3 regions of the Colwellia sp. SU-HH01172 genome follow, and region 3 is predicted to be linked to each of the others. Evidence: predicted binding sites of a transcription regulator. Region 3 holds the regulator's gene; each other region holds the start of a gene.
The links. The regulator sigma-54, encoded in region 3, starts transcription at its own class of promoters, with help from an activator protein. The targets are predictions, from matches to a motif close to GTTGGCACGNNNNTNGNNT.
Positions count from the first base shown of each region.

Region 1: the regulator sigma-54 is predicted to act here: its motif matches at 2,211-2,229, upstream of flgF (flagellar basal-body rod protein FlgF).
Region 2: the regulator sigma-54 is predicted to act here: its motif matches at 3,088-3,106, upstream of AC27JP_RS11750 (EF-hand domain-containing protein).

Region 1 is NZ_BAAJMB010000001.1:702,388-707,326, forward strand. It holds gene flgH (flagellar basal body L-ring protein FlgH) at 1-600, opposite strand, end outside; gene flgG (flagellar basal-body rod protein FlgG) at 617-1,405, opposite strand; gene flgF (flagellar basal-body rod protein FlgF) at 1,428-2,171, opposite strand; gene flgE (flagellar hook protein FlgE) at 2,355-3,728, opposite strand; gene AC27JP_RS03155 (flagellar hook assembly protein FlgD) at 3,758-4,444, opposite strand; gene flgC (flagellar basal body rod protein FlgC) at 4,464-4,883, opposite strand; gene flgB (flagellar basal body rod protein FlgB) at 4,886-4,939, opposite strand, start outside.
Region 2 is NZ_BAAJMB010000004.1:44,841-49,779, forward strand. It holds gene AC27JP_RS11725 (MbnB/TglH/ChrH family RiPP precursor modification enzyme) at 1-780, opposite strand, end outside; gene AC27JP_RS11730 (BufA1 family periplasmic bufferin-type metallophore) at 837-1,124, opposite strand; gene trxA (thioredoxin) at 1,140-1,457, opposite strand; gene AC27JP_RS11740 (YHS domain-containing (seleno)protein) at 1,539-2,006, opposite strand; gene AC27JP_RS11745 (AraC family transcriptional regulator) at 2,121-2,942, shown strand; gene AC27JP_RS11750 (EF-hand domain-containing protein) at 3,144-3,623, shown strand; gene AC27JP_RS11755 (Nramp family divalent metal transporter) at 3,985-4,939, shown strand, end outside.
Region 3 is NZ_BAAJMB010000001.1:1,119,878-1,124,816, reverse strand. It holds gene rapZ (RNase adapter RapZ) at 1-790, opposite strand, end outside; gene ptsN (PTS IIA-like nitrogen regulatory protein PtsN) at 797-1,249, opposite strand; gene hpf (ribosome hibernation promoting factor) at 1,281-1,568, opposite strand; gene AC27JP_RS04955 (RNA polymerase factor sigma-54) at 1,606-3,117, opposite strand; gene lptB (LPS export ABC transporter ATP-binding protein) at 3,183-3,914, opposite strand; gene lptA (lipopolysaccharide transport periplasmic protein LptA) at 3,915-4,460, opposite strand; gene lptC (LPS export ABC transporter periplasmic protein LptC) at 4,426-4,939, opposite strand, start outside.

The DNA.
Region 1 (4,939 bases), 420 kb from region 3:
ACTGGAAGTAATCGTATTGCTTGAACTGATATCTTGAGAGCGAATAATGCCGGTCAAACGAATATATTCATCGCCGTTGTTTAATGTCATCCACTTTTCACCACGGATCATCAAATTGCCATTAGGCAAAACTCTCAAAACATGCACAGAAATATTACCTGATAGGCTATTGCCTTGATTAGCTTTTGAGTCACCTTTAAAGTCTGACTCTTGGTCATAACCAAATTGAATAGATTTATTCTTAATATTGACTGGAGTACCACCAAAGCCAGTAATTGGGTTCAGCGTGGCACTATTTTCCTTTTTAAGCTCAGTTTTCGCATTTTTCTGTGCCTGTGTACTTTCACTTAAAATCACTGAAATAATATCGCCAACTCGATGGGCTTTTGAATCTGAATAGATATTGTTGACATAATTTACTTTAAATAATGACCCCGTAGGCACTAAGGGCTCATCATTCATTTCCGGCAAAATAGGTGCAAAATCAGGATCATCAGGCAGCGTTTTTGCTTGTTCAACACTGGCACAGCCACTAAGCAATAACGTAAGTATACTTACCACTAATAAGCTAACTTTTTGTGTAGATTGTTTCGTATTCATCATACGTCCCCTAACGTTATAACTGCTGATTAATGTAACTAAGCATTTGGTCAACAGCAGAAATAACTTTTGAGTTCATTTCGTATACTCGTTGACTTTCAATCAGGTTGACTAACTCTTCGGTGGTATTAACATTCGAGGTTTCTAATGCCCCTTGCACTATCATGCCGAAACCTTCTAAACCGGGAACCCCCTCCTGAGGTGCACCACTAACAGCCGTTTCAACATATAAGTTCTGACCTATAGGTTCTAATCCAGTCGGGTTAACAAAGTTAGTCGTATTAATTTGTCCAACAACCGACGGCTCTGCTTGCCCTTGCAGGGTAACTGACACTTCACCATCTTGTGACACTATAATGCTCAATGCATCTTCAGGCACGGTCACCTGCGGTTGTAATAAATAGCCTGCTCCGGGGGTAACCATATTACCCTCTTCATCTAAGGTAAATTGACCATTACGTGAATAGGCCGATGAGCCATCAGGCATTAAAATTTCAAACATACCTTCACCTTGGATCATGAGATCTAAGGCATTATCTGTGTTTAACATATCCCCTTGGGTATGAATCTTTTGTGTTGCGACCACTTTAGTACCCGCACCTAGCATTAATCCTGAAGGCATTTCCGTATCTTGCGCCGAACGACCACCCGGTTGGTTAATATTTTGATAAAGTAAATCTTCAAATACTGCGCGGCTTTTCTTAAAACCGACCGTGCTGGCATTGGCTAGGTTATTTGAAATAACGGCAATTTCTTTTGTTTGCGCGTCTAAGCCTGTTTTACTGATCCATAATGCTGGGTTCATACATCACCTCGAGAAAATTTATTTAGAACGCGCGTAATAGTGAAGCTGCACTTGCATCCACTTCTTCGGCGGTTTTCATCATTTTTAACTGCATTTCAAACTGACGCTGCAGCGCGATCATATCGGTCATTTCACCAATAGGGTTTACATTGCTTGACTCTATCGCACCATTGGCGACCTTTACTGTGACATCGGCCGGTTCATTATTGCCATCTTTGCGACGAAATAAGCCATCATTGCCTTTTTCTAAGAACCGATTGTCAGGATTGACCAACTTAATGCGTCCAACTTCCTCCTGAACTGAACTCGGCGCTCCTTCAGGTTGAACCATAATGGTTCCATCCGCTGAAATATCGATATTGTTAACGGGTAACGGTAAGAATATTGGACCATTTTCACCAATAACTAAGTTGCCGCTTGAGGTTTCTAATGCACCGTTATCATTTAGTTTTAATTGACCATTACGAGTATATGCTTCACTACCATCTTGAGTTTGCACTGTAAGCCAACCCTGTCCTTGAATCGCTAGGTCGAGATCTCTGCCTGTGGTAAGAAAGGCACCACTGTCAAAGTTTTGGCCTGATCTTTCCATCATCGAAAATACACGCGTTGGCAAGCCTTCACCAAAGGCTTGCATTGTGCGAGCGTTCGCTAGATCGGCCTTAAAGCCTGTCGTTTTAGCATTGGCAAGGTTATTAGCTGTTACTGATAAGGCATGCATATTTTGTTTTGCACCGCTCATAGCGATGTACAGCATCTTATCCATAATGAATTCCAGACAATATAATTTCAATTAACATGAAGAATGCAATTAAAATGCCAAAGCATAAATACGCTAGGTATTGGCAATATAGAAGGGGCTATTTAAGCTTTGTCGCCTGGGGTATACGAAAAAACCAGGCAAACTTAAGGTCAACCTGGTTTTTAATGTTTTAAGTCAATTAACGCTTTAGCGAATTTGCAATATCGTTTGGTTTAACTGATTATCAACTTCTAATGCTCTCGAGTTGGCTTGGAAATTTCGTTGTGCTGAAATTAAGTCAATCAATTCTGAGGTTAAGTTAACATTCGATTGCTCGAGTGCTGAAGAATTAATGGTACCAAAGGTTCCAGAGCCACCTTCACCCGCCAATGCTTCACCAGAAGTAATACTTTCTTTCCAACCGGTATTACCGATTTGCGTCAACCCTTGTTCATTAGCAAAGTTAACCATAGCAATACGTGATAAAGGCTCTGACGTACCGTTGCTATAGGTTGCTCTTACCAAACCATCAGTGCCAATATCAATACCAGTTAAACGACCAACCGCTAATCCGTCTTGCTCTAATGATGTGACTTCAAAGTTTGAGGCAAATTGTGTTGGTTCATTGGCATTTGGCCCATTTGGATCTAAATTAAAATCCAATTGTACAGTTTGAGTTGTATCTGCACCATTAGGTAAATGATTAGTAAAATCTCTCGTTATAATACCACCATTTGCCAAAGTAGGGACTTGATCTATAAAGTCACCAGAAGCATCAAATATCAATCTTGCCCCGGTAACACCTGTAGGGGATAAAGGACCAGATACAGTCCCTCCGACAGGGTTAGTGCCACCACCTGCGGGATCTTCTAAATCAATAGGGTTGCCATCTACTGCAGCAAACATCATCCATTCATTCGGGTTCACTGCCGGGTCATCTTTAACAAAATAATATGTCATAACGTGACTATCACCTAAAGAGTCAAAAATAGTAACCGACGTTGAATGGTTAAAAGTTAGTGGATCATCAGGGTCAAAGTTACCCGGTGCTGTTGCTATATATGAATCCCCTGCCGGTAAATTCATACGAATATCAACTTCTGATGATTGTTGTGGCGCACCAGATGCGGTTGGAATACGAATAGGCTCGGCGGTACTTAAACTCACTGAAGCAGAGGTACCATCAGCATTTACAGGAAAACCTAATAAGTGCTCACCAGCTGAATTCACCACGAAATTGCTATCATTTAACTTAAATTGACCTGCTCGTGTGTACGAAGTCTCTAAGCTATCAATTTCTGGTACCGTGGCAAAAAAGCCATTACCCGTAATCGCTAAATCAAGGGCATTATTAGTAAACTGAATACTACCTTGTTGAAACTGTTGAGCAACGTCAGCCGTCAAAACACCGTCACCGACTTTAGTTTTGCCTGACGCTAACAAAGATGCCGCATAAACATCAACAAATTCAGCTCGTGATTCTTTAAAGCCAGTAGTGTTGACGTTTGCAATGTTATTGGATGTAACATCCAAGTCTTTTTGAGCGGCGTTTAATCCGCTCAGTGCGATATTAAATGACATAAATTCACCTCGTAAAAAATTCTGTTAATTTAACCTTGGGTTACTTCAACAACATCCGACAATTTCATCGTGCTGCCACCATTAAGATTTAATAAAATATTACCACCCGCTCCTGCTAAAGTGACACTGTCTACTTTTCGATAGGTCATCGCTTGCAACTCATTTGCTTCACCGTCAACTAGGCCGGCAACACGAAAACGATAAGCGCCTTCTGGAGCAGGTTCTCCGTCAGCACCTTGTCCATCCCAAGTAAAGGTAAACTCACCGGCATCAACACTACCAACGGGAACAGTTTGTACAATTTCCCCTGCAACGTTTTCAACATAAATATTGACATTAGTTGCGGGTTTATCGGTAACTAACTTACCTTTAACTTCTTCTCCTTCTTCCATGCCAAAAACATTATCTTCAACTAAGACACTGCGACCCACAAGAGACGAAGCCTGTAATGCTTGGCTAGAAGACATAGATGCGGCAAAACTAGTAAATTGCTCGTTTAGCTCTGATACACCATCTGTGGTTGAGAATGCTGTCATTTGCGAGATCATTTCATTGTTCTCAACTGGCTTGGTTGGGTCTTGATGCGACAACTCTTGAGTCAGTAAGGCAAAAAAGTCTTCCTGCGTTAACATGCCGCGGTTTTCATCCGCTTCTGGCGTTGTTTCTTGCTGCCAACGAATATTATCTAAGGGACTAGAACCAGATACTGTTTCCATTTTAAATTCCTATATAAATTTAACGTTGACCAAGCGTGAGCGTTTTGTTCAGCATATTTTTTGCCGACTCAGCCAATTGCACATTAGTTTGGTATGAACGTGATGCCGATATCATGTTAGTCATTTCTTCAATAACATTTACATTTGGCTTGTAGATATAACCTTCGCCATCAGCCATCGGATGATCAGGGGCATATTCCACATTTAGTGGCTTATCACTTTCCACCACACCAAGCACCTGTACACCAACCGATTCATTCTGTCCAGCGGCAGCTTTTTGCATCTCGGCGGCAAAAACTGGATGGCGTGCCCGATAAGCTTTATCAACACTACTGCTGACACTATCGGCGTTAGCGATATTACTGGCCGTGGTATTCAAACGCACTGATTGTGCGCTCATTCCCGTACCAGAAATAGAAAATACATTAAATAGGCTCATTATTACTGCCCTCCAGTGATAGCTTTTTTCAAGCCCTTAATCTTACCGTTAAGAAA
Region 2 (4,939 bases), on a different contig from region 3:
AGACCAAACATCTTCTGATACTGGCTGGCTATGGTCGTCTATCATTAATTGCTCTGCGCCAACTTGCGTACAACCGGCTAAATGTATTTCACCAACAAGTGATGACGGGATCTGCTCTAGCCATTTTTTTGCCTGTGCTAAAACACTAATATTTGCTCTTGAGTCAAGCTGTTCAGGCACTAAGGTGACTAAAGGTTGGTTGATGGCGTTAACAATCAGGTTATTTAAATCAACTAATAATTTACAACCAGACTGTTGGCAAAGTTTCACTAAAAACTCGGCTTCACTGTACGTTGAACCCGGTAACTCAATATAGGCAGATAAGTTTTCAACCAATATTTGTCGACCTAACTGCGCTTGTGCACGTTTAACATTGCCAACCATAATGTTTAAGCTTTCATCATTGAAAGGAATTGGCAGTAAATCACCTGCGTGGACATCTAGTCCTTGGCTTTCAGCCCAGCTAAAACAGGCGTGATCTGAGACTAATATCGGCTGATAACGTGCAACTAAATTACTAAGCTGCTCAAGCTGCTGTTGTGGTGCTGGTAACGCTGAGCCTAAACCTAATGAAGTGGCATGTAGGCTTATTTTATAATGTTGACTTATATCGGTAAGTACCGCGTGACTTGCGCCGCCTTTCGCGAAAAAGTTTTCTGCATGTACTTCAATGAAGTCGATGTTAGCTGGAGAGCTTATGGCATCGTCAAAATGACTATGCCTTAAACCAACACCAATTAAAGGTAAGTTAATTGCTGTTTTTTTGTTCAAGGAAAACATAGGTTTTTCTCCAGTAACATCGAAAAGGGTAAGCCGTTATAGCGGCTTTAATTGTGTTAAGATTTTTGCTTTAACTTTTCACGTGCTTCTTTGCGGGTTAAACCACCTTGGCTTTTGCAAAGCCCTTTAGTAACCAAACGCCATTCTCCAGGGTCGTTATCGACTTTCGATTGTCCAGCACAAGAATGAGTACCGGCAATGTTACTACAGTCATTTTGTCCAGCTAATGATACGCCATAGCATTTCTCTTTCTTGGCACGTTTTTCAGCTGCTTCAGCATCAGAAATAACACCTAAAGTTAACGCTGCTGCGAAGGCTGTTGATAGGGCAATATTATGATTCATTTTAATTTCCTCTTATTAATGCTCGTTTAACCAGTCTAGTACATCTTTTTTCGGCGCGGCGCCAACATGTTCTGATGCGACTAACTTATCTTTTAAAAGTAATAGCGATGGAATGCTGCGAATACCGTATTTTTGCGCTAAGGCAGGCATATCATCAATATTGATTTTAACGGCTTTCATTTTACTTAGTTGCTCACCCGCAACTTGTTCAAATATTGGCGCCATCGCTTTACAAGGCCCGCACCACGGTGCCCAAAAATCGATTAACACTTCAGAGTTTGACGCTAGAACGTCAGTAAAGTGTTGCTCACTTCTGATTTCTTCTACATTCATCGCTTATTCCTACTTACTTTTAAGGTTTCAATTTTGAAACTTAACTAAATACTTAATTAAAATAGTTAACTGAGTGCTTTCTTAAAGCTCATCGGCAGCAACATTTTTAATATCGCTCCAGTTATCACTAGAAAGGTTTAAGTAACCAGGTACGTCAGTTAACCATTTCTTTTGTACGTCTTTATTCAGGTTCAAATACAATTTGTTGTCGACAATTTTCCAAGCTAATGGATCGGTATCAAACTTTTTCTCCATCGCAACACCAAAGGCACAAAAGCCACCGTATTGAGGCGCATATTTAGCTGGGTTTGCTTTAAACATGTCGCGGTTTTCTTCGTTGCTAAAACGGTAAATACCACCTTTATATGTTGCTGTGTAACTTGCATTACCCATTTTAGGTGTCGACATGGTGAAGTAACTTACTGGGTCATAACCTTTAATTGCTAGGTCATTGGCATCAGCATTCATGTCGATGTCTGCGGCAAATGAAAGACTGCTAGCAACTAAAATAGAACCGGCTAATATTGTTTTTAAGGTTGTTTTAAACATCTTGTTTCCTAATTTGTGTAGTTGTTAATGACGGGAGAAATAATAGTGTTGATTGCTTAGCGAGTGGGATACAATCGTCCGCACTTTGAACCAAATCGTCCAAGTTGCGTATTTATGGACCATCTTTCACAAATAATTGATCGATTTAGCCTACAAGCCGGAGTGTTCTACACCGGGAAACTCTGTGGTTTGTCTCATTTTAACGAAGGAGCCGCAGCAGAAGGCCATATTCATTTATTGCGTAGTGGCACTTTATCTATTCTAGGGCTAGACAAGTCGACTATTGTCTTAGACAAACCTTCGATTATTTTTCTGCCTAGGCCAGTTAAGCATGGCTTACAAGCGCGCGATACTGACAATGCTGAACTTATTTGTGCAACAGTGACTTATGGTAGTAATAGCTCAAATTTATTGGCAGAAGCCTTACCTGACTTACTCATTCTACCTTTAGCAGAGTCACCATTTTTGCAAACCAATATTGATTGGATCATTGCCGAAGCTGGGCAAGAACAGCAGGGGCGTCAAGCGGTGATGAACCGATTAATGGAAATATTCATTATCAATATGATGCGCTCACTTATTACTAAAGGCGATATTGCCCAAGGCATGCTGGCGGGGTTAATGCATCCTCAGCTGAAGAATGTTTTGCAGCAACTACATAATCACCCTGAAGAGCATTGGTCATTGGAAAAAATGGCAGGGCTGGCGTTAATGTCACGGTCAAAGTTTGCCGAAGTTTTTAAAGGCGTTATTGGCCAAACCCCTAACGACTATTTGGTGAGTTGGCGCGTAGGCGTTGCACAGTCGTTATTAAAACAAGGTAAGAACGTTAGTATTGTCGCCAATAGCGTTGGCTATGAAACCGCTTCGGCACTTGCTCGTGTTTTTAGAAAACAGACTAATATGTCGCCAAAAGAGTGGTTAGAGCAACAATAGAAAGTTTCAATTTGCAATTCTTCTATTGCAGCGCCTGTTGTTGGCATAGTACTTAAGAGCAAATGAGTACTTTAATTTGCATCGACTGCTATCATTTTACAAATCTTGACATTTCTTATATTTTCTAAACATAACAGGGGCTATAGCTTGCATGTTACTTGATTGATATTTATTTACTCTACGCTCATTAAGGAAATGAACATGAATACAATCAATAACAATGCACTGCCGACTATTAACCAAATGATGATGGAGCGTAAAGAGCGCTTTTCTGCATCAGATGCTGATGGTAATGGACAAGTTTCAAAAGAAGAGTTTATCAATAATGCACCTGAAAATGTCAGTGCTGAAAAACTTGAAAAGATGTTTGCCCGCATGGATACCGATGGCAATGGTGAAATCAGTGATGAAGAACACCAATTAATGCTTGATCAAATGGTTGAGAGAATGTCGAATGCTAGCCCTGAAACGCAAACTTCATATGGTAACCTTACGACCTTAGAAAGCCTATTTGATGATATGGAAAATAGTGAGCAAGACGCAGAGTTTCCTTCTTTTGTTGAAACCATGAAGCAACAATTACAAGCAATTGATGGTGATGACAGTATTGATAAAGCAGAATTCTCTCAGTCTATGTTGGAGTTTATTCGCAATTATCCGCGCATAGATACCAGCGTATAACGTGCATGATGTCATTGTCACTTACCTTTACTTAAGAATTTATTTTGGCGTGAGTTAGCTGTTCATCTCGACAGTATTTTTTCTCGTTGTTGTATTACTGTCTTTATGTGCTTACTTCAAGATAAATTCTTTCCTTGTTATGTGTTTATCGCGGCCTTTTCACCGCAGGCACTAGCCGAGTTTTATTACTATGCGATACCCCTGCAAAAAATAGCACAGCTAAAAATCTAGCACTTCATTAATTAAACATTAGGCTCTTAGTTCAAGGTTATTGAGAATTTAGCGCTGTAATTTCCTACCAGACTCGCTATGATAAAGTCATCAAAGATTCCTTTATAATAATAAAAACAGGGTATTAAAGATGAAGTTTCCTCAAATAGGGCCGGCATTTCTGGTCACTGCGGCATTTATCGGCCCTGGTACTGTTATAACCGCATCTCTTGCAGGTGCAAACTATGGCTTAACCTTAGTATGGGCACTTTTGTTTGCCATGATAGCGACTATTGTGTTGCAGGAAATGTCAGCACGACTTGGTATTGTAAGTCAGCAGGGCTTAGGCGAAAACATTCGCGCGGCAATAAAACAGCCCTTTCTAAAAGCAAGTGCAATTGTCTTGGTGGTTAGTGCCATTGTGATTGGCAATGGTGCCTACCAAAGTGGCAATATTTCCGGTGCAAGTTTGGGCTTAGTGAGCTTTGCCAAACAGCTAAATGTTGATGTGGCTTATGCAACTATCATTTTTCCTATCATCATTGGAGTCGTCGCTTTTCTTTTGTTGTTAACTGGCAGTTATAAAGTAATTGAGCGCGCGTTAGTGGTTTTAGTTGGCATGATGAGTATTGCATTTATATTAACTTTTTTAATCACTGAGCCTAAGTGGAGCGAGCTATTTAGCAGTTTTGTTGCATTTGAAGTACCAACGGGGGCAACGCTTACGGTAATAGCCTTAATAGGCACCACAGTAGTTCCTTATAATTTATTTTTACATGCCTCGACTGCAAGTGAAAAATGGCGCTCAAGCGACGATATCCCAAAAGCTAGAAAAGACTTATTAATTTCTATTCCTATTGGCGCTTTGATATCTATAGCTATATTGTCTACGGCAGCGTCGGCATTTTTTGGCCAGCAACTTTCTATTCAAAGTGCTGCCGATTTGGCACCTGCGTTACAGCCATTATTCGGTGATTGGGCAAGTATTTTACTTGGCATAGGCTTATTTTGCGCAGGAATTTCTTCTGCCATTACGGCCCCGTTGGCGGCAGCTTATGCCTTAAGTGGTATTTTAAATTTGGATAAAAGCCTGAATGCTTTTGGTT
Region 3 (4,939 bases):
TGTTCGCGAGCAGCTCTGCAATGTAAACCGATCTGTGTTTACCACCGGTACAGCCAATGGCTATAGTGACATAGCTGCGATTATTGCGCTCAAGATGTGGTAACCAGGTCATCATAAAGCTGTTAATTTGCCAAATAAATTTAGTGACTATTGGTTGGCTGGCGAGGAAGTCTTGTACCGGTTTATCTAAACCTGTGTGCGCTTTTAACTCTTTATCCCAATAAGGATTAGGTAAAAAACGAGCATCAAAAACATAGTCAGCGTCTTGTGGCACACCATGTTTAAAGCCAAAAGATTCAAATACGATCACCATAGAGCCTGATTTTTTGCCGAGAATTCTTTCTCTAACTAAATCGGCTAACTGATGCGGTGATAATTGACTGGTATTAATGTATAAATGCGCACGTGTTGCAATTGGCTCTAACAGTTGTTTTTCGAGTGCAATTGCCTGATCAAGAGCGATATTTTGTTTGATCAATGGGTGCAAGCGTCGAGTTTCGCTGAAACGACGAATTAAGTCGCTATCATCGGCATCTAAATAGAGTAGGTTTAATTCAACCGCACTGGGTAAATAGTCAATGATTTCTGGCACATCATTCGGATCGGCGGGTAGGTTACGAACATCTAGGCTAACAGCAACATTTTCGTAATCATTGATAACAGTATGTGTTAAGGCTGGCAGTAAATTAACCGGAATATTGTCGACACAATAATAGCCTAAGTCTTCTAAAACACGCAGGGCAACACTTTTACCTGAGCCTGAACGACCACTGACAATGATTAATTTCATTGATGATTAACTCGCTTGTTGGATTAATTCGAAAAGTGCTTGGTTACTTTCGCATTTACGCACTTGCTTGCAAAATTGCTTATCACGAAATATCTGTGCAATACTTTGTAAGGTACATAAATGATTTTGACATTCTTCTTCAGGAACAAATAAGGCAATAAAAATATCGACAGCGCGATGATCTATAGCGTCAAAGTTAATTGCTTGTTCCGTGGTGATAACCACAGCAATTGGGGCACTCGCATTGTCTAAACGTCCGTGGGGAATGGCAATACCATTGCCGATACCCGTTGAGCCCATTTTTTCGCGCTTAACTAAGCTTTCTAATAATTGGAAAGTATCGTGGCTGGCCAGCTTTTCTGCCGCCAAACTGCTTAAATATTCTAATACACGCTTTTTACTGGAACCCGGTGCTGCACATATTGTGCAGTCCGGGGTTAAGATGTCTTGCAACTTCATAATTACTTCAAAGACCTAATGCGAAGAGACGTTAATGTTTGTTTATTTTGCCTTTATATTTCAATATTTGCCGATCTAACTTATCAATCAGTGAGTCAATAGAAGCATACATGTCATTATTTTCTGCTTTGGCATGAACTTCACTGCCACTTAAGTGCACGGTTGATTCCGCTATTTGATTAAGTTTTTCTACGGTTAAAACTACATGAACATTGTTGATGTGATCAAAATGTCGTTCTAGTTTTTCAAATTTTCCATTGACATAATCACGTAATGAATCGGTAACATCGACATGGTGTCCGGTAAGATTAATTTGCATATGCGTCAATCCTCTTTTGCGGGTTAATAAACCAAACCTATAATAGGCTTTTACGTTGATTCGATGGTGGTATCGAGAGCGACTCTCGATATTTTGCAATGGTACGCCTTGCTACTTTAATGCCTTGTTCCGCTAAAATATCTGCCATTTTACTGTCACTGAGTGGTTTGGCGGGAATTTCTGCCGAGACTAATTTTTTAATTAACTCGCGAATAGCAGTTGATGAGCACTCGCCGCCATTTTCGGTACTAACATGGCTTGAGAAGAAATATTTTAATTCAAATATGCCTCTAGGCGTGTGCATATATTTTTGCGTGGTAACGCGAGAAATGGTTGATTCATGCATATCAACGGCTTCAGCAATATCGTTTAATACCATAGGGCGCATGGCTTCTGGGCCATGTTCAAAGAAACCTTGTTGGCGTTGCACAATACAGTTGGATACTTTTAATAAGGTGTCGTTACGACTTTCCAAGCTCTTAATAAACCATTTCGCTTCTTGCAGATTAGAACGAATAAATTGTGAATCCGTCGACGACTTCATAGAACGTGACATGGCGGCATATTGCTGATTGACCGACAGCTTAGGTGCAGTGTCAGGATTTAATTCTACTGTCCAACGGCCGTTTTTCTTTTCCACTGAAACATCAGGAATTACGTATTGTTCTTCACTCTTAACAACGCTATCGCCAGGGCGAGGGTCTAAGGTTTGAATAAGACGTATCACTTCGCGTAATTGCTCTTCTTTTAAACGCAACTTACGCATTAATTGCCGGTAATCGCGATTACCCAATAAGTCAATATACTCACTAACTGCGAGTTTACTTTCTGCTAACCAAGGGGTATCGCTTGAAAATTGATTCAATTGGATCAACAAACACTCTGGAATTGAGCGGGCGGCAACCCCTATAGGGTCAAAGACGTTAATTCGTTTTAGCACCACCTCGACTTCATCAAGTTCAAGGTCTTCAATGCCGACACTTTCTAAAATTTCTTCAGCCGAAACAGTTAAATAACCCGCTTCGTCAATCGCTTCAATAATGGCAATGGCAATGGTTTTATCGGTTTCGGTAAAAGGCGTCAGTTCCATTTGCCAAATTAGGTGATCTTGAATTGAATCTTTGGTTTCACCTTGATAGGTATAATCTTCAGAAGCAGGACCAACACTGCCACTGCTAGTACCAGCGCTGAAATTATCATCCCAGGTGGTGTCATTATTCAATTCTTCGGGGATATCGGTTTTTGCTAAGCCTTCGGCAGAGCTAATTTCATCGATTGTTGGCGCTGAATCTTCACTGCCATCTAGAGATGCTACTTCACTGTTGTTGTCACTGGCGTTGGCCGAAAATGCTTCTTCTAAATTATCAGGCGTACTTTCCGATGAAGTCGTTTGGTTTTCATCCATTTCAAGTAACGGATTACTTTCAAGTGCTTCTTGAATTTCTTGTTGTAAATCCAAGGTCGACAATTGCAACAGCTTAATTGCTTGCTGCAATTGGGGAGTCATAGTTAACTGTTGTCCGATACGGAGCTGCAGAGTAGGACGCATTTAGTTTTTCTTTTCCCTGTTACTATTTAGTGCAATATTATTTTGCTTTTAACGTATGCCAATAACTATAGCGTGAATTGTTCGCCAAGGTATACATCTCTTACATGCTGGTTTGCGAGAATTTGATCCGCATCACCTTCTGCAATAAGTTCGCCGTGACTAACAATATATGCGTGTTCACAAACATCGAGCGTTTCACGGACATTGTGATCGGTAATTAAAATGCCAATGCCACGTTCTTTTAAGTGTAGGATAATTTTTTTTATATCACCTACTGAAATTGGATCAACACCGGCAAAAGGTTCGTCAAGTAAGATAAATTTTGGATCGGCGGCTAATGCCCGGGCAATTTCAACGCGCCGACGTTCACCACCAGATAAGCTCATGCCTAAGTTATCTTTAATATGGCCGATATTGAATTCTTCCAATAAATGCTCAAGCTTTTCTTCTTTTTCAACATCAGATAATGACTTACGAGTTTGCAAAATAGCCATGATATTGTCATAAACTGATAACTTGCGAAATATTGACGCTTCTTGTGGTAAGTAGCCAATGCCTTTGCGTGCACGTTCGTGCATCGGCAATAGCGTTAAATCTTCATCATTTAATACGATAGTGCCATTATCGTTATTAACTAGGCCAACTATCATATAGAAAGAGGTGGTTTTTCCGGCGCCATTTGGCCCTAATAAACCGACGATTTGTCCAGCAGAAACTTTTAAACTGACGTTTTTAACAACTTTTCGGCCTTTGTATGATTTTGCTAAACCTGTTGCAGATAATGTAGAGTTGGCCATTTAGTTCTGCTGTTCCTTTAATTTTTTTGGTACTTCAGCTTTACTTTTAGGTTGCAAAACAGTCTCAACTTTAGCATTTTCTAAACTTTCAGCGTTGACATATTCAGTTTCAAAATTATAGGTAATTTTACTGCCGCTAACCTCGCTGCCTTCTTGGCGTAGTAACGCATTACCTGAAATCACTACAATATTTTTTGCGGGTTCATAGCGTATTTCATTGGCTTGTAAATTAATTGGGCTACCGTCTTCTAACGTTTGCTCGAATGTTGCAGGTGAACCTTTGGCTATGTATATCTTATCTTCGCTTTCATCTTGGGCAATAACTTGTACTAATTCAGCATTAATGGTCAGTGTGCCTTGGGAAATTATGACATTATCGATATAGCTGAAAATCTTGTTTTTCAGATCAGCCGCTTGTCGTGAAGAAGAAATTTTAATTTCTTGGTCAACATCAAATTTTTCCGCGTTAACACTTGATATTAATAAGCTGAAAGCTGTAGCAAGTGCTAACTTAGTTGTTAGTTTTTTTATAAATGGTTTGTACATGTTCGGTCAATGTCATCTGTGTTGTGTTTAAGTCTACAATTAATCCTGAGCCATACATAGTAAATCCTTTACCTAATATTAGAATAGTTTGCTCTGAGCTAATTATATTGCTTTTCAAATCCATTTCTAAGTTCTTTCCATGTACTTCTTGTATTAAACTTTCTTTGTCAGTCGCGATTAAGCGGACGCGATTTTCCAGTTTTACACGGTTGTTATTATATAATGTGCCCTCGTTAGCGGTTACTTGCCAAGTGGGTTTGTTATTTTTCGGGTACAAGGTATAACGTGGATACTCAAAACGTGTGACCTCTAATTGAGCATAATGTTCCATACGTTGTGCCTGAACTTCATAAGATAAAACGCCGGATGCCTGATAAATATCGCTATTAAGATTTTCCGCAATGAATTCTGGCTCATTGCCATTGTCTAGTACATTGGTGTCGACATCTTTTTCACTATACCACTCGATCAAACCATAA